Linked DNA regions of Ammoniphilus sp. CFH 90114. The protein of the gene in region 2 interacts with the protein of the main gene of each other region in a pairwise test. Links are inferred from orthologs where the notes say so. Each region holds a gene or a part of one and is shown on either strand. Other genes may lie near its edges. The genes, in order: rho and yhbY.

Region 1 (17,502 bases), on a different replicon or contig from region 2:
CGTACTGTCCATACATTTTGGTTGGGAAAGGCACCTTTCCTAACTCTACTTGACTATTATAAGAGAAGCCGTTGTTGGTAATCGTTTTCTCTACAATTTCTTGAAGTTGTGGCAGCTCTTCTTCCATTTTTTCACGAGCTTCTTCCACCGTGTCTAGGCTATCTACTTTACTCGTAAGATAAAGATTGATTTCATCACGTATTTCTTGCTTTAACCACTGATCCTGAGGTGAGTCGCTATTGGCGATCACTCGCAATCGGATCGACTCTTGTGGAATAGGTTCTTCTTTTACTAGAGTTGCTATAGAACGCTGTTCTTCCCAGCTCATAGTCAATATGATAAATGCAAATAAAATTAAGCTTGTCTTTTTCATTTTTCTGTTTCCCCTCTCTTTTCTTTCTCCTTAGCCATCAGTCTAGCCAGAAAAGAAAGGGTTTAAACATTATTAATTATTTTCTGAATAAATTTGTTTATCTGTGCTCTGTAAAGTATGATATCATATCGATAGGCTAACTTATGAATCACACAAAGGAAAGAGGCCTTACTATGAACCTTATGTTCCCTGGTCGCCCTCACTTGAGTTGGGCCATCCCCATCCTTTATTTCCTCCCTATCATCAATCATATTTCGCTCAGTCCAACCTACAAAATTTTTTGGCTGTTGCATCTTATCCCGGCCATGTTCCTCACTTTTTATTATGGGTTACGTGGCGGACTCATCGGTGCAAGCCTCTCCCTCGTCCTCTGTTCCCTAACGGAGTTTCTTTATTACAACTTGGGTGTAGCCTATACATACGAAAACATTTATTCTCTAATTGTCTATAACTCCGTTAACTTTATGATTTCTATTGGAATGGGCTTTCTAACCGATCGACTAAAAAAACAACAACAAGAAATTAAGAATATCAATCAGGTATTACTAGAGAGTAACCAAAGACTAAAACAGAATGAAGAAAAAATCCGCCATTTAGCTTACTACGACTCTTTAACAGGGCTGCCTAACCGACATTATTTTCAAGAACAATTAAAAGAGAAATTAGATGCTATTGACGAACAGGTAGATCAACAGATTGCTGTCATGATAGTCGACTTAGACCGTTTCAAAGTCATTAACGACACTCTAGGTCACGAATTCGGAGACCTGCTTCTTCGGCAAGTTGCTCACCGATTAACCAGCAGTCTTGGGAACGATGAGATTATATGTCGTCAGGGCGGCGATGAGTTCTTTATCCTTTTGGGAGATACTTCTGCTGAAGAAACAAAATTGAGAGCGGAACATATACTGTGGAGCATTTCCTTTCCTTATATGATTAATGATCACGAACTTTACGTCACACCTAGTATCGGAATTAGCTTTTACCCCCAAGACGGTACAAGCTCTGATGAGTTGCTTAAGCATGCTGATTCTGCCCTGTATAGAGCCAAAGAATTAGGAAAAAACCGTTATCACTTCTTTACGGAAGACATGGATGGACAGAACAGTAAAAGATTACAGTTGGAGAGCGGATTAAGAAGAGCCTTAGATAAAAAAGAATTCAAAGTATATTATCAACCGAAGGTAGATATTCGCACGGGTGAATGGATCGCTACAGAGGCCCTATTGCGTTGGAATCATACGAAATTAGGTGCGATTCCCCCCGATCAATTTATTCCACTTGCTGAAGAGACTGGGTTAATCGTACCCATAGGCGAGTGGGTCATAAGAGAGGCTTGCAAGCAAAATAAGAAATGGCAGGATGAAGGATATGGCCCCCTTACCGTGTGTGTGAATATATCAACCCGTCAGTTTCTTCAGGATCGCCTCTTACGTGTCATTGAGTCAGCATTAGAAGAGTCTGGACTCCCTCCACAATATCTAAACTTAGAAATCACCGAATCTGTAGCTATGACGGATGTGGACCGTTGTATCGAGAAGTTAAACCAATTAAGAAGTTTGGGTGTCAGGCTATCGTTAGATGATTTTGGGACAGGGTTCTCTTCCCTAAGCTATCTAAAAAGATTTCCCATTGATATACTTAAAATTGACCAATCGTTTATACAAGATATGTTGAGGGACACACAAGACGCTGCTATTGTTCGTACAATTATTAATGTGGCACTCAACCTTAACTTGATCGTTACAGCAGAAGGAGTCGAAACAAGCGATCATCTTGAGTTCCTCGCTAATGAGGGCTGCCAGGAAGCCCAGGGATATTACTTTAGCCGACCGCTTCCAGCCTATGAGTTAGAAGAGAAATTGCCAAAGAAGCCTGTCAGTCTATGACTGCAGGCTTCTCTTTCCTTCTCCGATCACGATTCTTTGGATCCCAGCTAAGTCTTTAATGATCTCAGTTCTGGCGATCATACCACTTTCCTGTAATAGCTTTTCTACTTCTTGCGCTTGTCCCATCCCTACCTCGAACGCGACCAAGCCTTCCCATCGCAATACCCCTGAAAGGCCATCACATATTCTACGATAAAAGTCTAGACCGTCCATTCCGCCATCCAGGGCTCGCATCGGTTCATGATCTTTAACCTGAACATCAAGCTCTAGGACATCCTGTGTGGGAATATAGGGTGGATTCGATACCAAGATATCCACAGGCTCTGGTAATGGACTTAACAGATCTCCCTTAAGAAAGGAAATTCGATCAACTACTCCATGTACTTCACTGTTCTTTCTGGCCGTATCCAGTGATTCCTGCGCAATATCCACAGCGTACATTTTCCATGTTGAGTGAACAGCTAAGGTTACCGCAATGGCCCCACTGCCTGTTCCAATATCAGCAACCGAAAGACGAGCTTGTGGATTACGTCTTCTCAGCACTTCTTCCACTAGAATTTCCGTCTCAGGACGCGGAATGAGAACAGAGGGATTAACCTTAAAGGTCAGCCCATAAAACTCCTGTTCCCCCGTAAGATATTGGATGGGAGTTCCTTGAACTCTTATCTTTACCAAACTCTCGACCTCAGCCCACTGACGTTCAGTAATGGTCTCCTCCATGCCAAGAAAGAATTGTGTACGATCCCAGTTCAGAACGTGACGAATCATAATTTCGGCTAAAAAGCGGTTGTCCTCTAATGACTCCATAAACGAAGAAGCCCTTCTCAGGGCTTCTCTAACTGTCATACTGTTCATGATTATAGACCTTCTGCGTTTTGCATCAATTCTGCTTGTTCTTCTACAACTAGAGCATTAATAATCTCATCTAGCTCACCGTTCAAGATATAATCAAGCTTATGCAACGTTAATCCAATGCGATGATCTGTAACTCGGCTCTGCGGGAAATTGTACGTACGAATACGTTCACTTCGGTCTCCCGTTCCCACTTTGCTCTTACGAATTTCACCGTATTCCGCTGCCTTCTTCTGCTGCTCTAGATCATACAAGCGTGCTCTTAGAACGCGAAGCGCTTTATCCTTATTGGAGTGCTGTGACTTCTCATCCTGACAGCTAACCATGATCCCTGTTGGAACATGCAATACACGGACGGCAGACTTCGTCGTATTAACACTCTGTCCACCCGCTCCACTAGAACAGAAGGTATCAATTCGAATGTCTTTATCGTGAATCTCAACTTCAAGATCTTCTACTTCTGGAAGCACAGCGACTGTGGCAGTCGACGTATGAATCCGTCCACCAGATTCGGTAGTAGGAATACGCTGTACACGGTGTGCACCGCTCTCGAACTTCAGCTTGCTATAAGCTCCTTTACCCTTCACGGCAAAAATAACTTCCTTAAAACCACCTAGATCATTATAGCTTGCTTCCATAATCTCGGTCTTGAATCCTGCTTTTTCTGCGAAACGAGTATACATACGGTAAAGGTCACCAGCAAATAGTGCTGCTTCATCTCCACCTGCCGCTCCACGAATCTCGACGATCACGTTCTTATCATCATTCGGATCCTTCGGCAACAATAAGACATGGATCTGCTGCTCAAGCTCTTCCTTGCGCTCAGTCAATTCATCAATTTCCATCTTGACCATCTCGCGCATCTCATCATCGAGCTTCTCATCAAGCATGGCTTTCGCATCTTTCAACTGGGCAGTTACAGATTTATATTCACGGTAGGTTTGAACCGTCTCTTCCATGTCCGATTGTTCTTTTGAATAATCTCGAAGCTTAGACGGATCGTTCATTATATCGGGATCACATAGTAACTCGGTTAATTTCTCGTAACGTTCTTCTACTGCTTCCAAACGATCAAACACAGCAGTTCACCTCTAACTTATTTTCACTTAGAACATTATAATTATAATGATTATTATGTAGCATGTCAAAGGAATGTGTAAATCTATACGCCTAAAATTGAAAAAGCGGGGCCATCCCCGACTTTGTACAAATTATCTCATTGGTTGTTACTTTGACTTGGGCTCAACGGACATATGATATCTTATTTTATCTAAAACACCTTCAACGGAGCTTTTATCGGACATGGAGTTCCTTATTCCCTTAATAATGGTGACACCAAGCTGTATTTTAAAGAAATAACGCATCTCCTGTCCGTTTTAACTGCAATTCAATCGATTTTGGCCCTGATAACGCACCCGATGTCCGCTAACCACTGAGGATGACTAAAAGGAAATCAGATAATGAAATAACCCGGAATAATCCGGGCTATCTCACGTCCACATCTATTCGATATCGAGGCATTTTGAACTGTACACGTTGATAAACAGTGGCTTTTACAGCTGCAACATCCACTCCCTCTTCTAAGTCGAGGTTAACGTGAGCGGTTCCACCATTAAGATTAACCCTTGCATCCTCTACCCCTTGTACCATAGATGCAATCTCAGCCATAATCTGAGCATCGGCATCTAAGTTGTACAAGTCATTAGTTCCAGTAACTAAATTGGGATTCAAATCAGCTGGAACAAAGTCGTTCTTAAACCCTTTGTCATCATCATAAAATCCCGAAGGGTTATGGTAAGCATTATTAGGAGTATAATTCGCTACTCCAAACTTGCGGTTTTGATCCGGGCCAGCGGCAGGAGAACAAGCAGCAGAAACCAACATCACCAGGCAGAGCATAAAGGCATAATATAGAGTTTTACGTTGCAAGAGTGACACCTCCCTCGTTTCTTAGGGTATCCTTAAGTCCGATGGTTCTCTCTGCAAACTTTTTTCCACTAACCTCTGTCCCCAATTCATATCTTATCCACAGCTCCATGGCGATACCTGCCACATAAGATTCGTCAAAATTAAAAACAGCCCAATTCCCACCTAATGGGGAATGAGCTGTTTATCTGCGGCTTTAAGTTTGTGGCGGGTGATAATAATGCTTTCTACATACACTGCTGTACGTCTCTTCTCCGCCGATCTCAATGGTCTCCCCTGAGTATACGGGTTGGCCTTCTTTATACTTCAAAATATGTGTTGCCTTCTTATTGCAATAGACACACACGGTTTTAATTTCTTCAATTTTATCCGCTTCACAAAGAATCGCACGGGAGCCTTCGAATAATTGATTTTTAAAATCCTTCAACAATCCGTACACAATTACCGGGATATTTAACTTATCCACAATGTGAGTAAGTTGAACGACATGAGCAGCACTTAGAAATTGACCCTCGTCGACCAACACACAATGCGGAAGCTCCTGTTGACTACTCGTTATTGCATATAGGTCAGTATCTTCATGAATCGCGATGGCCACTCGACTAATCCCAACTCTTGAAGCGACTTTTCCTACTCCATAACGATCATCAATCGCTGGAGTAAAAACCAAGACACGCTTCCCGGACTGCTCATAGTTGTGTGCAACGGTTAACAGCTGAATGGACTTCGAAGCATTCATTGCACCATAACGAAAATACAATTGAGCCATACAGATGTCTCCTTGAGTACAAAATAAAGCGGGCAGGAAACCCTGCCCGCTTGCTCTCGGTATGGAATTAGATACCGTATTTTTTCTTAAACTTGTCCACACGTCCGCCTGCATCTACAAACTTCTGCTTACCTGTATAGAAAGGATGGCACTCAGAGCAGATTTCAACGCGAAGGTTTTCTTTTACAGATCCTGTTTCGAACTCGTTTCCACAAGCGCAAGTAACCTTAGTCACTTTATAATTAGGATGGATTGCTGGTTTCATTCTTTTCACCTCTTTCCGCCCTGATCCTATCTGTAGACCAGAGTACAAATTAAACACAATTGTCATTATAACATGGGAAAATTCCCTTTTCAACTGGCATTATCTCCTACGGAGAGGAAAATCTTTCGGAGGGATATGCGTATACGAACCAATTACCACATCAGGAAGCTCTTCTTGATAAATTTCAATCGCTTGCTTCATTCCGAAGATTTCTCCTTGAGGTTTTGGGATCATCTCTAGATAGCTGTCTGGGTCAATATTCAGATTCCTTAACTGGATCAACCGAACTCCAGAACGTCGAATGAATTCAATCATCGCTTCCATCTCTTCCTCTCGGTCAAACACTCCCGGGAAGCAAAGATAGTTAATGGACGTATAGACCCCTTTATCTGCACAGTATCGAAGAGACTTCTCTACATTCAGCAGATTATACCCACGCGGTTTATAGTACGCATTGTAATGCTCATCTATCGCACTAATCGTACTAACACGGATCAAATCTAAACCCGAATCTACAATCGCTTTGATATGATCGGTTAAACCAGCATTTGTATTCATATTAATATAGCCTATGGATGTCTCCGCACGGACCCTTCGAATGGCTTCCGTAATAAGAGCCGCTTGGGTAGAAGGCTCCCCTTCGCAACCTTGACCAAAGCTAATAATGCTCTCAGGCGTCTTCAGGTGATGCTTCATGACCTCCACTAGCTCTTCAATCGTCGGCTTAAAATTCATTCGGGTTTGTGGAGCTACAAAACCGGATTCCTCAGGCTGTTCAGAAATACAGCCATAACAACCGGCATTACAGGAATAGGAAACAGGTATTCCCCCTTCCCATCGATTGAGGAAGGTATTCGACGCCGTTAAGCATTCATATTCCAATGCACAGTTCGATAGGTGCTTCATGACGCGATTGTCTGGATATTCATCCAGCATCTCGCCTACCTTCACCTTTACTTCCTCATAAGAACAATGGGCCGGATTCCACTTGTAATGCTCATCACTCTGACGAGCAGCAACGTAAAATCCGTCATCCTTCCACACGACTGCCGTGTAACCGAAGAGAGGAAACTTATAGTCTCGATCGGTCTTCATATATCCAGGCAGCATAAGTCGGGTAAATCCCTGAGGCAGAAGCGCGCCGACTGCTGTTGCCTCTTCTAGAGCTGTCATCTCACCCGTATCCGGATCCATTCCAATCGGTCTGGTATTCGGCAGGCTGACTAAGGTAGCCCCCTCTGGCAGGGCAATAAGCTCTTCCTCTAAGATTTCCAACAGACTCTCCCCACTCCTAGCCACAGCTAGCAGGTCAGGATGGTCGTAGACTTGTCCGTTTTTATCGGCATACACAAGATTCATGCAAAATACTCCTTTTGGCTTCTGCTATGCTGTCGTGGAAGCAGTTCGACTGGAACGTCCTTGCGGCTGGAACTTCTCGATCGCTTCCAAGAACTCTAGGTTGGTTTTGGTTTCGCCAATTTTTCTTAAGAACATATCGGTAAATTCCGGATGCTCGGACATCGTCTTGCGCATGGTCCAGATCTTTTCCAATTCGAACTTAGATAACAATAACTCCTCACGGCGAGTTCCCGAACGTCGGATATCAATAGCAGGATAAATTCGCCGTTCTGCCAATTTACGGTCAAGATGCAGCTCCATATTTCCTGTACCTTTGAACTCTTCGTAAATCACGTCATCCATCCGCGAACCTGTCTCAACAAGAGCCGTCGCTAGGATGGTCAAGCTTCCGCCTTCTTCAATGTTACGAGCGGATCCAAAGAAACGCTTAGGACGGTGGAAAGCAGCAGGATCAATCCCCCCAGAAAGCGTACGACCACTTGGTGGGATAACTAGATTGTAGGCCCGTGCGAGACGTGTGATACTATCCATAAGAATAACGACATCTTTCTTATGCTCAACCAAGCGCTGGGCACGTTCCAAAACAAGCTCTGCTACTTTAATGTGGTTTTCAGGAAGTTCATCAAAGGTAGAAGCCACCACTTCCGCTTTCACGGATCGTTGCATATCGGTTACTTCCTCTGGACGTTCATCAATTAATAAGACGAACAATTCAATATCTGGATGATTTTCTGCGATACTATTCGCAATTTCCTTTAACAAAACCGTCTTCCCTGCTTTAGGCGGCGCTACAATAAGACCGCGCTGTCCTAGACCGACAGGAGCTAAAAGATCGATAACTCTTGAAGATAAACGATCAGGTGAGGTTTCCAATACAAGCTTCTTTTGGGGATAGAGAGGTGTTAGGGCAGGAAAATGAAGCCGTTCCGAAGCGATTTCGGGATCTTCACCATTGACAGCCTCTACATGCAATAAGCCGAAATAGCGTTCGTTTTCTTTCGGGGGTCTAACTTTACCGGAAACCTTGTCCCCAGTACGCAGATCAAACCTGCGGATCTGTGAAGCAGATATATAAATATCCTCTGCGCTTGGCAAATAGTTGATCGGTCGAAGGAAACCGTATCCGTCTGCCAGGATTTCCAATACCCCTTCCATAAACATAAAGCCGCTTTTTTCTGCTTGAGCCCGCAGAATCGCAAAAATCAGTTCTTTCTTTTTCATGGTCCCATAATACGATATCTGGAATTGCTTAGCTAGCTTGTACAAATCCGTTAATTTCTTCTCTTCTAATTCCGCTAAATGCATGTCCATATGCTAGAATTAACACCAACTTTCAGTTCCAATTTCATGATATATCCTATGTCTATAAGATCTATTATAGCCAACTAGGGATAGAATCGAAAAGTCCATAAACTATCCAACCATTATCCCCAGCTTCCTATCATTTTATTACATCACTAGACATTTTTCATAACAAGATTAGGCTTAAGCTCTAAACGATGCTGCCCTTCAACGAAACGGATCGTTCCCGTTTTCGCTCTCATCACAACGGAATGAGTCGTTGCTCTGTTTCCACTAAAGCGAACGCCGCGAAGGAATTCCCCATCTGTAACCCCGGTAGCAGCAAAGATGGCGTCATCACCTTTTACTAAATCTTCCATACGAAGAACCTGGTGAGGATCCACTAATCCCATTCGCTTGCATCGCTCGATCTCTTCTTCGTTCTGCGGAAGCAGACGACCTTGAATTTCTCCACCGAGACACTTCAAAGCAACAGCTGAAATTACGCCTTCTGGTGCACCGCCGGCCCCAAATAGAATATCCACACCTGTGTCCTGGAATGCCGTACTAATAGCCGCTGAAACATCGCCATCGGAGATCAACTTAATACGAACTCCAGCATCGCGAACCTCTTGAATAATCTTCTCATGACGAGGGCGATCTAAGATAATCGCTGTTAACTCACGAAGATCTTTCCCTTTACATTTGGCTACCGCCTCAAGGTTTTCACGGACTGTACGATCGATGTCAATCGCTCCTACACACTCTGGACCAACAGCAATCTTATCCATATACATATCTGGAGCATGCAGCAGATTTCCCTTATCTGCAACAGCAAGGACACTCATGGCGTTCCATAATCCCTTAGCTACAATGTTGGTACCTTCTAATGGATCTACAGCTACGTCAACAGAAGGTCCGAGACCAAGTCCGAGTTTTTCCCCGATATAAAGCATCGGAGCCTCATCCATCTCTCCTTCTCCAATCACGACCGTACCCACCATCGGTACAGAGTTAAACTCCGCACGCATAGCTGTCGTAGCGGCATCATCTGCTTCATCCTTTTTTCCAAAACCCATCCAACGCGCAGAGGCTAAGGCAGCCGCTTCTGTTACGCGCACTAATTCTAGTGATAAACTCCGTTCCATCTCCATCATCCTCTCTTATCTATCCTGTCGACCCTTACGGAATTAAGGATAACACATTAAACACTTTTCCGTTAAATATGATAGCACTTTTGAAGAAAATATGCCTATTATTCTTCCGTGCTTTCCTTCTGTTCACGCCAAATTTCTGCACCTAAGAACCGCAGCTTCTCTTCTAAAATATCATACCCTCGGTCAATGTGCTCGACTCCAGTAATTTCGGTGACTCCCTCAGCTGCAAGTGCTGCGACGATAAGGGCTGCTCCAGCTCTCAAGTCAGCCGCCTTTACGGTTGCCCCCTGCAATTGCTTCACGCCCTCGATGATAGCGGAACGTCCTTCTACCTTAATCTGCGCTCCCATACGAACTAACTCATCCACATGACGGAAGCGTGCAGTATAGATATTATCGGTTACCATGCTTGTCCCTTGTGCAAGGGTAAGCAACGCTGTCATAGGTTGCTGCAGATCAGTAGCAAAGCCCGGATAAGCTCCTGTTTTCACATCAATAGAACGATAAAATTTCTCTCCAATGACCCGAATAGACTCATCCTGTTCAATCACTTTTACACCCATCTCTTCTAGCTTCGCAGAGATTCCTTCAAGATGACGGGGGATCACCTGATCAATCACAACATCCCCTTGCGTTGCAGCAGCAGCAATCATATAAGTACCGGCTTCAATACGATCAGGAATAATCGAATGACGACATCCGCTGAGCTCTGACTTACCCGTAATTCGAATAACGTCCGTACCCGCCCCTTTAATCGAGGCACCCATAGATGACAGCAAGGTTGCTACATCAATGATCTCCGGCTCTTTAGCCGCGTTCTCAATAATGGTTGTGCCTTTTGCCCTTGAAGCAGCCAACATAATATTAATGGTTGCTCCTACACTGATAACATCAAGATAGATCTTATTTCCGATGAGCTCCTCAGCCACTAAGGAAAGCGCTCCATCACGAGATTCAATTTTTGTCCCCAGTGCTTCAAAACCTTTAATATGCTGATCAATTGGACGTGGACCTAAGTTACATCCTCCAGGCAGCCCAATGAATGCTTCGCCGAAACGTCCTAATAAAGCACCCATTAAATAATAGGAGGCTCTAAGCTTTTTTACTTTCCCGTTTGGAAGAGGCTTAGGTGCGATTCCGGTTGGATCCACATAAAGAGAATGGCCATCTAGCTCGACCTTAGCCCCTAGTTCTTTTAAGATCTCGATATAGATTTGTACATCATTAATTTTTGGAAGATTATCAATAATCGTCGGAGATTCAGCCAAGATGGTTGCAGGAATCAATGCGACGGCACTGTTTTTGGCTCCACTGATTGAAACTTTCCCCTTAAGCGGTATTCCGCCTTTAATGCACAGTTTCTCCATAATTGCCTCCCGCTCGGTTCTCTTCTCTGTTGTCTCTTTTTTGTGATCTTTTTGATTTGACAATAATTAGGTGAGGTTAAGGGATTGAGGTTGGAGTCTAGGAAACTTCTCTAATACAGGCTGACAGGAGGAAAAGCACCTTATATAAGGTGCTTTTTTTCTACTGTCGAAATTTATAGCTTGTTTGAGGTGCCCCATGGGCTCCAATTAACTTCTTATTTTTTTGCATTCTCCCAATCAGCCAAGAATTTTTCAATCCCTTGATCTGTTAAAGGATGCTTCAGCATCTGCTCAAACACCTTATGCGGGATAGTTGCGATATGAGCTCCCATTTTCGCTGCTTCTGTGACATGAATAGGATGACGAATACTCGCTGAGATAATCTCCGTCTCCAAACCATGAGCATTGAAAATGTCAACAATATCGGAGATCAGCAATAGCCCATCCTGACCGATATCATCTAGGCGCCCCAAGAACGGTGAAACATAAGTCGCACCAGCTCGAGCAGCCAGTAAGGCTTGATTAGCGGAAAAGACAAGCGTCACATTCGTCTTAATTTGTTTGCTTGCGAAATGCTTAACAGCCTTAAGACCTTCTGCTGTCATCGGAACCTTAATGACAATGTTCTTCGATAAAGAAGCCAGCTTTTCCCCTTCTTCAATCATGCCCTCTGCTTCTGTACTAATCACTTCAGCACTAATTGGGCCATCTACGATTTCAATGATCTCCTTGAGGTTCTCAATGAAATCCCGCCCTTCCTTAGCCACAAGAGAAGGATTGGTCGTAACTCCAGCCAGTACTCCCCAACTATTCACTTCACGGATTTCATTAACATTCGCCGTATCGATGAAAAATTTCATTGCGTTCCTCCTGGTTTGGTTTACGCTTGATTGCTGCTTCCGAATTCGCGCATCTTCGCTTTTACCGTTTCCTTAATCGTTTCGCGAGCAGGACCTAAGTATTTGCGTGGATCATACTCATTTGGCTTCTCAGCTAGAACCTTACGAACCGTTGCGGCAGATGCCATTTGGTTCTCGGTGTTTACATTGATTTTAGCTGTCCCTAAGGAAATCGCACGCCCAATATCCTTTGTTGGAATACCTGTTCCTCCGTGTAAAACTAAAGGTACACCTGTAAGCTTTTGGATCTCTTCCATACGGTCAAATCCTAGATTTGGCTCACCCTTGTAAGGTCCGTGAACAGATCCCAGAGCCGGAGCAAAGCAATCTACGCCTGTTTCGCGGACTAACTGATCACATTCAGCAGGTACCGCATAAGCAGCTTCCGCGTCATCAACAATCAAGTCGTCCTCTTGTCCACCAATGCGTCCTAATTCAGCTTCTACGGAAATTCCTAAGGTATGAGCAACATCTACAACCTTCTTCGTTAAGGCAATGTTCTCTTCAAGCGGATGATGGGATCCATCAATCATAACGGATGTAAATCCAGCGTACATCGCTTCAACGCATTTTTCGAAAGATGAACCGTGATCTAAGTGAATCGCTACGGGTACATTCACCTGGTACTCTTCCATAAGAGCCTTCACCATAGCGACAACCGTCTTGAATCCACCCATATAACGAGCAGCACCTTCACTGACTCCAAGGATTACTGGAGAGTTCTCTTCTTTCGCTGCTTGAAGAATGGCTTGGGTAAACTCTAGGTTATTCAAGTTAAACTGCCCTACAGCATACTTTCCTTCTACAGCTTTGTTCAGCATTTCTCTCATCGACACTAACGGCATGATCGATCCTCCTAAAAATGGTTCTTTCTTTAACAGGATGGGAAAGACATGTTGCTTTCCCAGGAGTTGTTCTTACACAGCCAATTGGCTCTTAACCGCCAATCTAAGTTCATCAATGTCAAACGGCTTGGTGAAATGGGTAATAGCGCCAAGTTCAGTGGCTTCCTTTATCATGTCCAGTTCACCGTATGCAGTCATCATGATAACCTTAATGCTCTTATCAATCTTTTTAATTTCCTTCAATATCTCGAGTCCATCCATCCCTGGGATCTTCATATCTAAGATTACCAAGTCAGGCGATTGCTTCGTCACAATGTCCAGAGCTTCCTTACCGTTGGCTGCTTGGAAGGTTTCGTACCCTTCCTTGCCAAACACTTCATAAAGAAGCACGCGAATTCCATACTGATCGTCTACAATAAGTACCTTGTTCTGAGACATACCTGCTGTTCCTCCTCTATGACGTGATTGGAAAACGAGTTCCATCTTTTTTTCTAAACACCATCTCTTACATTCGTCGTAGAGGTAGAAAATTCCTGCTAAAAAAATCTGAATTTATTGCTTTAATTGCTTAGAAGCTTGTACAAACTTACGGAATAACGGTTGTGGACGGTTCGGACGAGAGGTAAACTCCGGATGGAACTGTGTAGCCACATACCATGGATGATCCACAACTTCAATGCACTCTACTAAGCGTCCGTCAGGAGAAGTTCCACTGAAACGGAATCCAGCCTTCTTCATCTCTTCACGGTACTCATTGTTAAACTCGTAACGGTGACGATGGCGCTCGTAGATTAAGGTACTCTCGTAAGCATGATAAACTAAGCTTTCTTCTTCCACCTTGCAAGGAGAAAGGCCTAGACGCATCGTACCCCCAAGGTTTTCAATATCCTTTTGTTCTGGTAGCAAGTCAATGACCGGATACTTCGTATCAGGGTTAATCTCCGAACTGTTGGCTCCCTCGTATCCCAGGACGTGACGAGCATACTCTATGCAGGCAATTTGCATACCTAGGCAAATCCCAAGGAAAGGAACTTTATTCTCACGAGCAAAACGAGCAGCAGTAATCTTCCCTTCCACTCCGCGATCACCAAATCCGCCCGGTACTAAGATTCCGTCCACATCTCCCAACATTTCCTGAACGTTGTCCGGAGTTACCTCTTCGGCATCCACCCACTTGATATCTATATCTGTTCCATTATCAAATCCAGCATGGTATAAGGCTTCTGCTACGCTGAGATAAGCATCGTGAAGCGCTACATACTTACCAACAATGGCAATTCGAGTCGTATCTGTAAGATTCTTAACCTTACGGACTAACTCCTCCCACTCGGTCATATCCGGTTCGCCTGCCTGCAGACCCAAGTGTTTCACCACATAGTCATCTAAGCCTTGTTCCTTCATCATTAACGGAACTTCATATAGCGTCTCCGCATCGCGTGCTTCAATAACCGCCTTCGGATCGATATCGCAGAACAGTGCTAATTTATCCTTCATATCTTGAGAGAGAGGCTGCTCTGTTCGGCAAACCACGACATTCGGTTGAATTCCTAAGCTGCGAAGCTCTTTTACACTGTGCTGAGTAGGTTTCGTCTTTAATTCTCCTGCAGCAGAAAGATAAGGAATCAAGCTGCAGTGGATGTACATCACATTTTCCCGACCGATATCGCTCTTAATCTGACGAATCGCTTCTAAGAATGGTAAGCTCTCGATATCCCCTACCGTTCCCCCGATTTCCGTCAAGACCACATCCACATCTCCTGTACGTCCAGCACGGAACACTCTCTCTTTAATTTCATTCGTGATGTGTGGAATAACTTGAACCGTTCCACCTAGATAATCTCCACGGCGTTCCTTATTAATGACAGAAGAATAAATCTTCCCTGTTGTCACATTGCTGTTGGAATTCAGGTTAACATCGATAAAGCGCTCGTAGTGGCCCAAGTCCAAGTCCGTCTCTGCTCCGTCATCGGTAACAAAAACTTCTCCATGCTGATACGGACTCATTGTACCTGGATCAATGTTGATGTACGGATCTAGCTTCTGCATCGTGACCCGCAGTCCTCTGTTCTTAAGCAGTCGACCTAACGACGCTGCCGTAATACCCTTACCAAGAGAAGAAACAACTCCTCCCGTGACGAAAATGTACTTTGCCATAGCTACCCCTCTTTTCTGCATGATCCAACATGTCATTAGTTTCTATCTTTTGCAAGTTAAACAAAAAAAAAACAAAAGATACTCCCAAACCTCTAAGTCGGTAAGGGGCACTTTTGTTTCTTATTTCTTTCGATACCATTAATTAGCCCATCGAGAATTCTACATAAGGAAACAACTTGTTGTCAAGGAAAAATTAACTTAGGTTGAGCCTATTTATCGTCGTCCTCTTCGTCGACGTCATCTCCCTCTTCATCATCGGCAAATTCATCGTCGCCTTCCTCTTCGAACTCGCCATCTTCCTCTTCTTCAAATTCTAGGTCTTCTTCTTCTTCAACCTCTTCATCATCTACTTCTTCGTCTTCATCAGGATTATCGTAGTCCTCGATCTCTGTGAAATCTTCATCTGTAATTTCTTCATCATCGAAGCCATAATCATCGTCATCATCATCGATACCCTTCGCTCTTGCCAAGGCCTCAATGGATTCTTCAATCGCCTCTGTAGTGTACCACTTCTTGAGTCCCCATTCACCGGCGCTGATACAGATGAATCGGCCATCCAGGTTCATCTCCGTATATACTTGCGGAACAAGCTCCATTAGTTCTTCATCGGTAAGCCCCTTTAAGTTGGCTGCATCCTTAAAGATTTCCTTGTAGTTCATGGTCTTGCTTGCACGATCTAATACCTCGTAAGAAATATCTACAAGAGCAACTTCCTGCCATTTGTCCTGCTCTGTTTGATTTGCCAAGATCCGCACTTCCCTTCTAGAAAAAATTCTATTCATCTAGTATTCCTATTTTTATATAAAATAGTACTAGTGTCAAACATTTCCTCGCATCTTTTTCAGTTTTATGTATGGTACAATATCAAGTATATACAATAGAGTTGAAAAAGGAGTTACAATGACGTACAGCATATACTCTTCCATAGGCTCTACATTTGGTAAACTGCTCAAGGCAAAATCCAAGCCTATTATCCTGTCTAAGACTGTTTCCGAGCGACCTGCCCCCTTTCTTCAGGGCTTTGCTCCTGGTGCAACCACTATTAAAGCACTCGAAGAGGGTGTCATTGACGAGATCGCCGAAGATGTATTCGAGACGATTTTCACTCTTAGCTTAGATTATAAGGGACTAACCTATACCGTAACCATTAGCGAGGCCAAGGACTGCTGGATCCTGAAGGACATCCGTCACACAGGAAAAGTCATTCGGGAAACCTCTCGACCTCGTCCAACTAGCCCAAAGAAGAAGAAACCTGTATTAACCTTATCCTTTTTTCTTTTGATCCTGATTTCCGTCTCGGGCTATATTTATGAATTTAAATTGAATAAAGAACATGAACCGGAGTCTAATCCGACGGTATATGAGGCCTTTTCTTCTAAAGAGGAGCCAGAGTCTCAAGAGAACATCATTGAACCGCAAGAAGCCGAAGTTGACAAGCCCCTAAGCGACTGGGAAAAAGAAAAAGCTGAACTAGAAGCGAAGATTGCCTCCCTTCAACAAGAAAATGAAGAGCTGAAGAAGCAGTTGACAGAAGCGATACCCTTTACGTTCGAGCCCGGAATGAATGCCCTTCAACTGGCACAAGCTGTCCAGGACGCAGGTCTAGTAGCCAATGGACAGGAATTTAATGAGTCCCTTGTTAAGTTCGGTGCAATTGAACATCTTAGTCCGGGAACCTACCTTGTCGTACCCGGTTCTAGCCATGAGCAACTTATTGAAGTCTTCACCAGAGGGGTAATTAAGAAAATTAATTAGGGATTCCTACGTTCGCGGACATCAGGTACCTTATTTGGGTAAAAACGGCTTGGAATTAAGGTCAATCGGACATACGTTCCTTTATTTGTTAAAAACACGCGCTCTTTTACCTGTTTTGGAGCAAATAGCGGATTCTGTGTCCGGAAAAACTATCCACGAGAGGATTTCTAGGAAGATAAAGGTTCCTATGTCCGACTCATCCTTAGCCTACTCTTCCCCTTTTCTTTTTCTCCTTTTGGCAACAGGTTTATACAAAAGCTTGGCGCCCGCCAAGCTTTTTCCGTTACATATTCCTTCGATACTGCCCTCCTACTTCGTATAGAGCCTTCGTAATCTGGCCTAAGGAAGCCACTTTCACCGTCTCCATCAATTCCGCAAACAGATTCCCATTTGCACGAGCTGTGTTTTTCAAGCGTTCCAAAGCAGCCGGCGCCACATCTTTATGCTGTTCCCAGAAGGACCGAAGATTGCGAATTTGAGTTTCCTTTTCTTCTTCCGTAGAGCGAGCTAATTCAATCTCATAGGCACTTTCATCCGCAGTCGGATTAAAAAACGTGTTCACCCCGATAATCGGCAGCTCTCCCGTGTGCTTCTTGTGCTCATAAAAAAGA
Region 2 (10,494 bases):
GATAAGCCAGAACCTTGAGAGTATTCACAAAGTCAGGGTGAAGGGCATACTTAAAATCAACATACTTGCATCCCTTCCATTTTCCTATTGTCTCACCTAATGTCGTTACTTCTTCATGTTCTACATTGTAGCAATCCAACCAACCGATCGGTTCTGGAAATTCAAATTCTTCTTTATTAAAAAACGGATCAGGAAAAAATTGTTCCCCAAGCTCTGCGGTCCAATAGTTAGGTTTTGCTAAGCACTCTTTGATTGCGGTTTGCGGACTGAAGTAAGCACAGAATCCATCATAATCTACAACAGAATTATCTCCATCTCGTATCATTATGGATTCGACAGTATCTAATTGATCTACGGCATACCTTGCGGCAATATTGGAAAATCCAGGATCACACCCAATACCCATGATTCCCAATATGCCTTTCTTTTTAAATAACGGATCCCAATCCAACTGCTCCAACAACCACTTGGGGCCATTTGAGGCCATATCGATATAATGGGTTCGGGTTTCAAGACAAGCCTTCATAACTTGAATATTGTAATCAGGCAATCCGGCATGAATAAGGACATCGGCTTCTCTGGTTACCTCCATTACACTTTCGATCTTACTCGCATCTACCCGATGAACCTTAATTGTTGTTCCTGTCACTGACCTTAGTTTCTTTGCAAACCTCTCAGCGCAATCCACAGATATATCACCAAGAATGAGTGTCTTTACGTTTGGTTTCTTTGATAATTCTGCCGCACAGACTTGCCCCACGCCACCGACACCGAGTACTACCACTCTCAACAGGTCGTCCTCCTTAGGAATTGTAAAATCAAGTTTTAAATTCGCTGTCTGAATAACCACCTATTTCGCCCAATAGATATTCTTCTCGTAGTCATCTCCTCCCTTACCTCTTTTAAGCACCTAAAAATCCCCCTACTCTAAAATATGCTGGCACCTAGAGAAATAGGTCACCATGGCTTGACATGTTAACGAGAAAAAAGAAAGACCCAAGCACACGGCCTGAGTCTGTTCCTATGTTCTTACTTTTGACTTAGCTTTAGAGCCTGGTCTAAGTCGAATAAAAGATCATCTACGGTTTCTAAGCCGATAGACAAGCGAACCATATCTGGAGTAACCCCAGCTCTACGCTGGCTCTCTTCGTCTAACTGCTGATGTGTTGTACTGGCTGGATGAATAACCAATGACTTCGCGTCTCCTACGTTAGCTAAGTGGGAGAAGAGCTGCAAGCTGTTGATAAACTTCTTCCCTTCTTCTAAACCACCCTTAAGACCAAAGGTAAAGATCGAACCTGCTCCTTTTGGCAGATACTTCTTCGCTAAGGCATAATACGGGTTGGTTTCTAGTCCTGGATAGTTGACCCATGAAACCAATTCGTGTTGTTCTAGGAATTCCGCTACCCTCTTCGCGTTCTCTACATGTCTCTCCATACGTAAATGAAGGGTCTCTAGACCTTGAAGGAAGAGGAAAGAATTGAATGGCGCCACAGCTGCTCCGATATCGCGCAATAGGGTTACTCTTGCCTTAATAATGTAAGCTAAAGGTCCAAGAGCTTGAGTATAGACTAACCCATGATAACTAGCATCCGGTTCAGTGAGCAGTGGAAACTTGCCATTCGTCCAATCAAATTTTCCAGCGTCTATAATAACACCGCCTATAGACGTACCATGTCCGCCGATAAATTTAGTTGCGGAGTGAACTACAATATCCGCTCCATGTTCAATAGGTCGGCACAAGTAAGGTGATGCAAACGTATTATCCACAATTAATGGAACACCATGATCATGTGCAATAGCAGCTACCTTCTCAATATCAGCAACATTAATACGTGGGTTTCCAATCGTTTCAATAAAGACGGCCTTCGTCTTGTCATTGAATTTAGCAATAAAATCTTCCGGCTGATCGATGTCAGCAAATTGAACCTTAATCCCTAGCTTAGGAAGAGTATGAGCAAATAAAGCATATGTACCACCGTATAAGCTGCTAGAAGCTATAATCTCATCACCCGCCTGAGCAATGTTAAGAATAGAGTACGTGATAGCAGCCTGTCCTGAAGATGTGGCTAATGCACCCACTCCACCTTCTAACTGGGCGATACGTTGTTCGAATACATCTTGTGTTGGGTTCATAATGCGAGTATAGATATTGCCGAATTCCTTCAACGCGAATAAATTGGCGGCATGATCCGTATCGTTAAAAACATAGGAAGAAGTTTGATAGATAGGAACAGCCCTAGAATTCGTGGCAGGATCAGGCTTCTGTCCCCCATGTAAAGCAATTGTCTCAAATCCCAATTTACGCTCTTGTGTCATCTCCCATTCCTCCTCGGACAAAATCTCTGTAATTAAGTTGATCATACGTTTTGAAATCCGATCTGTCAACTATGTTTTTCAACTAATCAGAATTCATCATCATCACCTTACGCTAATAAGATCTTTTACCCTTTCCAATGACTTTTCTCCAATTCCGGTCACCTTTGTAAGATCACTTTCTTTTTGAAACTTTCCATGCTTGTCCCGGTAATCTACAATCGCCGCAGCCTTTACGCCTCCGATACCTGGCAGGGTGGTTAATTCCTCAACCGTGGCTGCATTAATATTTATTTTGGGTTTAGCCCCACTCATCCTTTCTTCTGTTATTTCTACTGGAGGATGTTCTCCCTTCATGGGCACATACACGAGTTCTCCATCTTGAAGTCGCTTTGCCAGATTTACGCCACGGGTCTCTGCGTCTGGCTTGAATCCCCCGCTTCGTTCGATAGCTAAATAAACTCGCGCATCCTCTGTTAGTTCATAAACTCCAGGATGGACAACGGCTCCCTTCACATCCACCCAGATCATCGTTTCATCAGGGATGGGTTCTAATTCTTCCTGCCCTGCCTGCTTCGACTCATCTTCTACAGAATAGGGAGAAAAAGGAACAGGTTCATCATCTTGTCCTATACGCCAGACGTAAAATAGTAAACTAACTAGTAATAATACGGCTATGGCAGCTAGAGCAGCAAGCTTCTTTTCACGGGTGGTCCAACTTAACATATCAGACTCCTTACTAGTAAAATCAAGTGGATTAGCTTGTATTATGGGGTGGGTTTCATTATAATCGAATAGCATAAAGAGGAATGGGGGTAGACATTCATGAGTGTCCATCATGAAATTTCGAAGAAGGTTAATCAAACCGTAAGCCTTGTAGAATCTTATAAGAACTTAGATAGAAAGAGAGAACAAGAAATCAGCAAGGTTCTCGAAAAGGCAAAAAACGGGGAAGAATACTCAGTAGAGGCTATTAATAAGGTAACAGAGGAAATTAATCAATTTGCTCTTAAGCATCATCTCCCAACTCGTAAAAGGGTCACGAAGCAAATGGTCCTAGATCTAGTTAGCCAAAACTAGTATAACGCAAGGTCTTCCTACGATTCAATACTCTATACATAAAGCTCTCTGCAAATTAACGTATGGAATAACCCTGTTCGTCATAGATATAGGGTATATATTGACATACGGGAGGAATTTATCATGCGTGTCGGCTTTATCGGAACAGGGAGTATGGGAAGTATCCTGCTTGAATCGTTTATGTCAACAGGCGCTCTTCATCCTGATCAAGTCATCTGCAGCAATCGCACAAGGGAAAAAGCTCTAAGAATTGCAGAGAATTACCCTGGGCTCTGCGTAGCTAGCAATAACATCCAGGTTGTAAGGGAAGCTGAAGTCATTTTCTTATGCGTTAAGCCTCTGGAATTTAAAAAGGTATTCGATGAAGTGGGTCCATATGTCAAACCTAATCACTTGATTATATCCATTACGAGTCCTATTCTGCTCGCGGACCTAGAAAAGCAGTTACCCTGCAGTGTAGCGAAAATTATCCCTAGCATCACCAATTCCGTTCAAGCAGGAGCTTCACTCATGATGTTTGGAAGCCGCTGCAGTGAGGAAGAACGACAATTACTTCGGGAACTCTTCTCTAAGATTAGTACTCCCCTGGAGATTGATGAATCCAACACACGAGTTTCTTCTGATATTGTGAGTTGTGGCCCTGCCTTTATGAGTTATCTGCTACAGCGCTTTATTTCCGCTGCAGTAGAGGAAACTGGAATCAGCCGTGAGCAGGCAACATTCTTAGCAAGTCACATGATTGTGGGATTAGCTGACTTAATTTCTAAAGGACCCTTTGATTTAGAGACCCTCCAACAAAGAGTGGTTGTTCCTGGAGGGGTTACAGGAGCCGGCTTACAGGCCTTAGAGAATATAGGGGATGTATTTAATCAAGTATTTATAAATACTCATCGCAAGTACCACACAGACCTAGAGGAAGTCGCCCATATGTTCTATCACGAAAACAAATAAAGGCTAATCCCAGAGAGTCAAAGAAGACTTTCTGGGATTAGCCTTTTTTAATTCCCTCTTTTTTGGAATACTAATATCAAAAAGGAGTTGAACTGGACTTGATACGTTTACAGTTAAAAAATGACGCTATGCTATCCATGTTCTTTGATGATATTCGGGGTGGCAAATCTTCTTTTTCTCCCCAATCGGAAGGTATGCATGCTACGATTTCTGACCAAGAGTTTGATGCTTTTCTAAAAGCAAATAACCTTATCACCTATCATAACACCTTAAAGGGGTATGAGGATGGAGCTGTATACGGAGAATTCGAAGCTGACTAACAAAAAGAAAAATCCGCTTCTCCCCGGACGCTTAAGAATTTTAATTTGAATAGGATATAGCAGGTGATTGCCGAATGTCCCTGCTATATCAGCTCTCCCATAAGAATCAACGAGCAGTTCCCTTATTAGGATCAAAGATTAAAGAGCGACTTGAAAAAAGTCCGGAATATGAGAATTTGATTATCCTTTGTATCGGCACAGACCGTTGCACCGGAGATTGCCTTGGACCTTTAGTTGGCATGCTATTAGAAAAACAAAATCTCATCTATCCTGAAGTATGGGGAACCCTTGAAAAACCCGTACATGCCCTTAATCTAAAGGAGGCCGTTCATAAGCTTGCCCTGCAACCTAATCCGCTCGTTATTGCTGTTGATGCTTGTCTCGGTTTATCCCAGCATGTGGGTGATGTTCAAGTGGTTGATGGACCCTTGCGACCTGGGCTTGGTGTAAAGAAGGTCCTGCCTTCTGTCGGTGATTTTCACATCAAGGGAATTGTTAATGCCAGTGGTTTCCTCGATTCTATCGTCCTGCAAAACACACGTCTTCATACTGTCATGCAGATGGCCCAAGTAATATCTGATTCCATTCTATATGCCTTAAAAAACTAAAAGAGGCTGGACCTTAAGGTCAGCCCTCTTATTTTGTTTTTACTGCAGCATAAAAGATTCTTTCACTTTGTTCTTCCGGTGCTTCATCTGTAAAGTCAGCTGTACAACTTAGCAAGTCAAATCCAGCTGTCTTAAGACACTTTACAATTTCCTCATGACTATATCCCTTTTGAACATGGACTTCCTCAAACCGCTTATACAATGGGCCCTCTCGCACAAAAATCGTTAACTCATGTGTAACCAAAGATCCCTCTTCTAAATAGCACTGCCATATGTAAGCAATATCCTCTTCCGTTAGCGTGAAGGTATGATCACCAAACACATGATTAATTTTATAGAGAGAATGAACATCGAACAAAAATAGACCGCCCGGCTTAAGGGCATGATGCACTCTCTGGAAGGTTTCTAGAACAGCACCCGGCTCCGTCAGATAGTTTAGGGAATCACAAAAGCATACTACAGCATCCACTGTCATAGGAATCTCTAGTTCACTCATATCCTGGTGGAGCAGTTGAATCGGTACGCCTTTTTCCTTCGCTTTATTATAGGTCACAGCCAGCATTTCTTCAGATAAGTCTACCCCGGTAACCTCATATCCCAATTCAGCAAAGGGAATAGAAATTGAGCCTGTACCACAAGCTAAATCGATGATCTTCTTCGGCGATGTTTCCTTCCACATCTTTTCCGCGTACTGAATCCATAACTCATACGGAACTTCTGTCATTAATTGATCATAGACTTGAGCTAAATGTTGATAGCTAGTGAACACCGACAATACCTGCATCTCCCCAAATTCGTTCTATATTATAATATTCACGCTCATCTTTATGGAAAATGTGGACGACTACATCCCCTAAGTCCACGAGGACCCATCTGGCATCATCGTACCCCTCCACTCCTTTAATTTCGATACCTAGCTCATTCATTCTCTTTTTCAATTCAGAAGTAAGAGCTTGGACTTGGGTGGAAGAATTCCCGTGACAGATAACAAAATAATCCGCAATTACAGAAAGTCCTTGAATATCTAAGATCAGTACATTACCTGCCTTTTTATCTTCTACAATCTCGGCAGATTTCTTCGCAATTTCAAGTACCGTCATGTCTCACGACTCCTTTCCTTCCTGGTTCAGTTGATAGACAATATCATTATATGTTTCAAGTGTTAAGGGGTAGATACGTTTACGCTGTTTAACCAAAAAGATAATCGTATTCCCCATAGCCTTCGCTATGGCTTTATTCAAATCCTGAACAGCCAACTCCCGTACTTCGTCTACTCCTGGAAAATGCCTTCCCGGCTCGATATAATCCGCTAGCCATAATATCTTTTCTAACAAACTCATCCCAGGGCGGCCTGAAGTATGGTATCGTATGGCATCTAAGACCATAGGATCCTGGATTTTAAGGTCTCTTTGCACAACATACGCCCCTACTGGTGCATGCCACAATTCTTTATCGAACTCTAGAAGATCAGCAGGAATCGTGTCATTCTGCTCAACCATGATTTCCTTCATTCTTTCTTTGTCCCAGTATTTGCAATAATCATGTAAAATCCCTGCCAAGTAGGCTTGTTCCTTATCCGCTCCATACCGTTGAGCAAGCAGGACTGCCGTATCGGCAACCCCTATCGTATGATTAAACCGATGCTCTGTCATCTGGGTCTTTACTTGTTCAAGTAATAATTCAGGATTCATACAACCGATTCTCCTCAATATATCTTTCAACCTCTTCTGTCACCATAAAGCGAATCGAGCCTCCGATTCGTCTATGATTGCGGATATACGTTGATGATAACTCCATCTGCGGCATACTGACGATGATAACGTGGTGTTCAGAGAACTCATTATTAGGCAGGTACCCAGGGCGATGAACTCCTACAAACTGAACAAGATGCACCAATTCATCAATTCGATGCCAGTTCGGCAAGTAATCGATCATATCTCCTCCAATAATAAAGAAGAACTCACACTCTGGAAACTCCTTCCTAAGGAGAAGTACCGTATCTATCGTGTAAGAGGGACCTGGACGTTCCAATTCAAATGAGCTCAGCTCAAAATAAGGAATTTTCTCTATAGCCAATTCGACCATCTTTACTCGATGGAGTGAATCTGAGACGGTACTTCCTTCCTTATGAGGAGGAATATGAGCCGGCATAAACCAAACCTGGTCAAGTTTAAGCTGTTGACAAACTTGATCTGCCACCATCATATGGACGACATGAATAGGGTCAAACGTTCCCCCCATGATTCCAATCTTCATAAGCTCTTAAGTGGGAAGCACGATCGATTTATGTTCACGAGATTCTTTGTACAATACGACAGTTCGGCCAATCAATTGCACAAGTTCAGCATTTGCTCCCTCAGATAACCTTTCGGCCACTTCGTTCTTATCTTCACCGCAAGTATCTAAAATAGATACCTTAATTAATTCACGCACCTCTAAGGCTTCTTCAATTTGTTTAATTAAGTTCTCATTTACTCCACCTTTTCCCACTTGAAAAATTGGGGTTAAGTGGTGAGCTTCTGCACGCAAAAAACGCTTCTGCTTTCCGGTTAGCATCCCTTTCACTCCTTTTACCTTATATTCTTTTACTTGCTCTTAAGCTTTTTCAGGACGGTTTCTTTCATCACATCTATTGGAGCATCGCATTGGGTCCATAACGCAAAAGCCAATGCCCCCTGTTGGATGAACATTCCCATTCCATTATGAGTCTTTGCACCTATCATTTTGGCTTCCTTAAGCAGCTTGGTTTCTAAAGGATTATAGATCAGATCACTTACTAACAAACCTTTATGGAGATACTCTCCAGGAATTGGTAGGACATCCACTTCTGGATACATTCCGATAGAAGTCGTGTTAATTAACAGATCTGTTTCAGCAAATTGTTGGGCATTTAAATCATTCAACTGGATGGCTGAAGCATCGGTATGTTTTTTCAGATGAGCAGCCAGCTCTTCGGCCTTTTCTTGACTGCGATTAGCTACGACGATTTGCTGGACCCCATGCCTAGCCAAAGAGACAGCAACAGCTCGGGCAGCACCACCAGCCCCAATCATAAGAACGCGTTTCCCTTTCAATTGAACACCGGTTTCCTCAAGTAAGGACAACACAAAACCTTGTCCATCTGTATTATACCCAATCAACCTTCCGTCTTGATTCACAATGGTATTTACAGCGCCGATTTCCCTTGCCTCATCGTCAATTTCATCCAAGTATTTCATTACCTCAACCTTATGCGGAATGGTGACATTGATTCCTCTAAACCCTAACGCCCTTATTCCTCTAACAGCTTCGGGCAAGTTCTCCTTGGAAATAGCAAAAGCAGCATAAGCATAATTAAGCTCTAAGTATTTAAAGGCTGCATTATGCATATCCGGTGACATAGATTGGCTAACTGGATTACCAAACAGCCCTGTCATAACGGTTTGATTATTCATGGTTATCCCCCTCTCCCCTTGATCCTATATGAGAGAATTTCGCAACACAACAGAGACCCCAACAGGTACGTGCACATCAACCCAGGCACCTGTTTGTCCAGGAGTGATCCAACCGAGTCCAGAGATCACGATATCTTTCTTTTCCCCTGGAGGAATCTTAAAGGATACCCTCCGCAAGGGAGGCAAGTTTTTGGCTTTTTCACCTGTTGGAGGTGAAAGAATGTCAGTCCCTAAATGCGTCTGGTAGAGCTCATCAGCCTTTTCTAATTTGGTACGATGAATCGAGATTCTATTGGAGGCATAGACAACGAATGATTGCTTTTCTCCCCGTACAAAGTCGATACGCGCCATTCCTCCGAAAAACAAAGTTTGCTTATCGTTTAATTGATACACCTTAGGATTTATCGCCTTATCAGGTGAGATCAGCTTTAAGTCCTCTGGATCTACCATATGTACAATCTGATCACGATTGATTATTCCCGGAGTATCAAATAAGGAGGTTTGATCATCGATGGGAATTTCAATCATATCAAGAGTAGTACCAGGGAACCTTGAGGTGGTCAGTTCATCTTCACCCCCACCATACTCCTTAAGAAGACGGTTGATTAAGCTAGACTTTCCCACATTGGTAGCTCCTACAACGAACACATCTTGACGTTTTCGGTATGTAGACATCGCTTCCACTAATCGGTCGATCCCCGTTCCTTTTTGGGCACTGCAAAGGACCACATCCACAGGTTTTAACCCTAATTGTTTAGCCTCATATTTCATCCAATTGACCAGACGATTTGCATTAATTGCTTTAGGCAATAAGTCAAGTTTATTCCCTACTAATAGTATCGGGTTTTTTCCCACAAACCGATGAAGCCCTTTTAGCCAGCTTCCATTAAAATCAAAAATATCAACCACTTTAACGACGAGTGCCTTGGTATTCCCGATTTGGTTTAAGATGCGCACAAAGTCATCATCATCCATCGAGACTTGAGCTACTTCATTATAGTGCTTGATTCGAAAACAGCGCTGACATATAATTTTTTCTTTCGCTAATGCGCCTGTTGGAACATATCCCGGTCTCTTAGGATCATCCACTTGGATGACTACTCCGCAGCCAGCACAATGTCTTGTATCAACAATCGATTCCATTTTGTTAATCCTCCCAAGTTATCAGCCCTTTTTTCCTCATCCAAGAAAGAGCAATTCGTTCCAATTGTCGGTTAAATCGGGTAAAAAAGCCATCCGTTTGGGCGACTGGTACCACTAAGATGGTATACAGTCCTAACCGATTACCTCCCAATACATCGGTAAACATCTGATCGCCAATCACGACAATCTCTTCAGGCGAAAGATCTAACCTTCTCATGGCATCCTGAAATGGAGTTCGAGTTGGTTTTTTTGCAGCATGAATATACGGAATTCCCAGAGGATCCGCAAAAGCGGATACTCGAATGCGATTATTGTTGGATACAACAATGACCTGAAAGCCCTCCTCCTTCAAATGGTTTAACCATTCCATCAACTTCGGAGTTGCATTCGGTCGATCCCACTCAATAAGTGTATTGTCAAGATCCGTGACAATCCCTTTAATCCCACGCTTCTTTAACGCTTGAAGATCTATATCGTATATGGAGTAGACATGTAAATCAGGAAGCAGCTTCTTCAGTAACATGGCAGACACCTCGCCATCAAGTTCTTATTTTCTTATTTTTTCGGAGTTTACTATACCATATTCAAACAACCGCAGCAAAGATTGAGAAAACCGTTTAAAGTTCACATACTTAGGACAAA

Evidence for each region.
Region 1: the proteins of yhbY (region 2) and rho interact in binary tests that used the Escherichia coli proteins (3 or more experiments, as listed by UniProt). The link is inferred for Ammoniphilus sp. CFH 90114 from one-to-one orthologs.

What each region holds. Positions count from the first base shown.
Region 1 is NZ_SDLI01000003.1:9,924-27,425, forward strand. The notes cover bases 6,599-9,595. They hold rho (transcription termination factor Rho), read right to left. Parts: upstream 8,739-9,595; coding sequence 7,458-8,738; downstream 6,599-7,457. Other genes in these bases: EIZ39_RS07780 (radical SAM family protein), read right to left, coding at 6,599-7,433; glpX (class II fructose-bisphosphatase), read right to left, coding at 8,891-9,595. Also shown: spoIIR (stage II sporulation protein R), read right to left, coding at 1-373; EIZ39_RS07750 (putative bifunctional diguanylate cyclase/phosphodiesterase), read left to right, coding at 547-2,262; prmC (peptide chain release factor N(5)-glutamine methyltransferase), read right to left, coding at 2,257-3,117; prfA (peptide chain release factor 1), read right to left, coding at 3,120-4,193; EIZ39_RS07765 (hypothetical protein), read right to left, coding at 4,600-5,043; EIZ39_RS07770 (thymidine kinase), read right to left, coding at 5,237-5,809; rpmE (50S ribosomal protein L31), read right to left, coding at 5,877-6,074; more of EIZ39_RS07780, read right to left, coding at 6,174-6,598; more of glpX, read right to left, coding at 9,596-9,862; EIZ39_RS07795 (UDP-N-acetylglucosamine 1-carboxyvinyltransferase), read right to left, coding at 9,970-11,238; fsa (fructose-6-phosphate aldolase), read right to left, coding at 11,454-12,098; fba (class II fructose-1,6-bisphosphate aldolase), read right to left, coding at 12,119-12,982; EIZ39_RS07810 (response regulator), read right to left, coding at 13,055-13,420; EIZ39_RS07815 (CTP synthase), read right to left, coding at 13,535-15,136; rpoE (DNA-directed RNA polymerase subunit delta), read right to left, coding at 15,346-15,882; EIZ39_RS07825 (hypothetical protein), read left to right, coding at 16,037-16,891; fused isobutyryl-CoA mutase/GTPase IcmF, read right to left, coding at 17,175-17,502. UniProt on the Escherichia coli protein: Facilitates transcription termination by a mechanism that involves Rho binding to the nascent RNA, activation of Rho's RNA-dependent ATPase activity, and release of the mRNA from the DNA template.
Region 2 is NZ_SDLI01000001.1:163,670-174,163, reverse strand. The notes cover bases 6,185-9,069. They hold yhbY (ribosome assembly RNA-binding protein YhbY), read right to left. Parts: upstream 7,832-9,069; coding sequence 7,538-7,831; downstream 6,185-7,537. Other genes in these bases: yqeH (ribosome biogenesis GTPase YqeH), read right to left, coding at 8,734-9,069; aroE (shikimate dehydrogenase), read right to left, coding at 7,861-8,709; EIZ39_RS00830 (nicotinate-nucleotide adenylyltransferase), read right to left, coding at 6,956-7,516; yqeK (bis(5'-nucleosyl)-tetraphosphatase (symmetrical) YqeK), read right to left, coding at 6,379-6,966; rsfS (ribosome silencing factor), read right to left, coding at 6,185-6,375. Also shown: EIZ39_RS00880 (saccharopine dehydrogenase family protein), read right to left, coding at 1-784; EIZ39_RS00875 (homocysteine synthase), read right to left, coding at 1,030-2,319; EIZ39_RS00870 (helix-hairpin-helix domain-containing protein), read right to left, coding at 2,422-3,042; EIZ39_RS00865 (DUF2533 family protein), read left to right, coding at 3,142-3,396; late competence protein ComER, read left to right, coding at 3,520-4,347; EIZ39_RS00855 (hypothetical protein), read left to right, coding at 4,446-4,667; spore protease YyaC, read left to right, coding at 4,742-5,275; EIZ39_RS00845 (class I SAM-dependent DNA methyltransferase), read right to left, coding at 5,304-6,044; more of rsfS, read right to left, coding at 6,034-6,184; more of yqeH, read right to left, coding at 9,070-9,852; EIZ39_RS00810 (YqeG family HAD IIIA-type phosphatase), read right to left, coding at 9,857-10,369.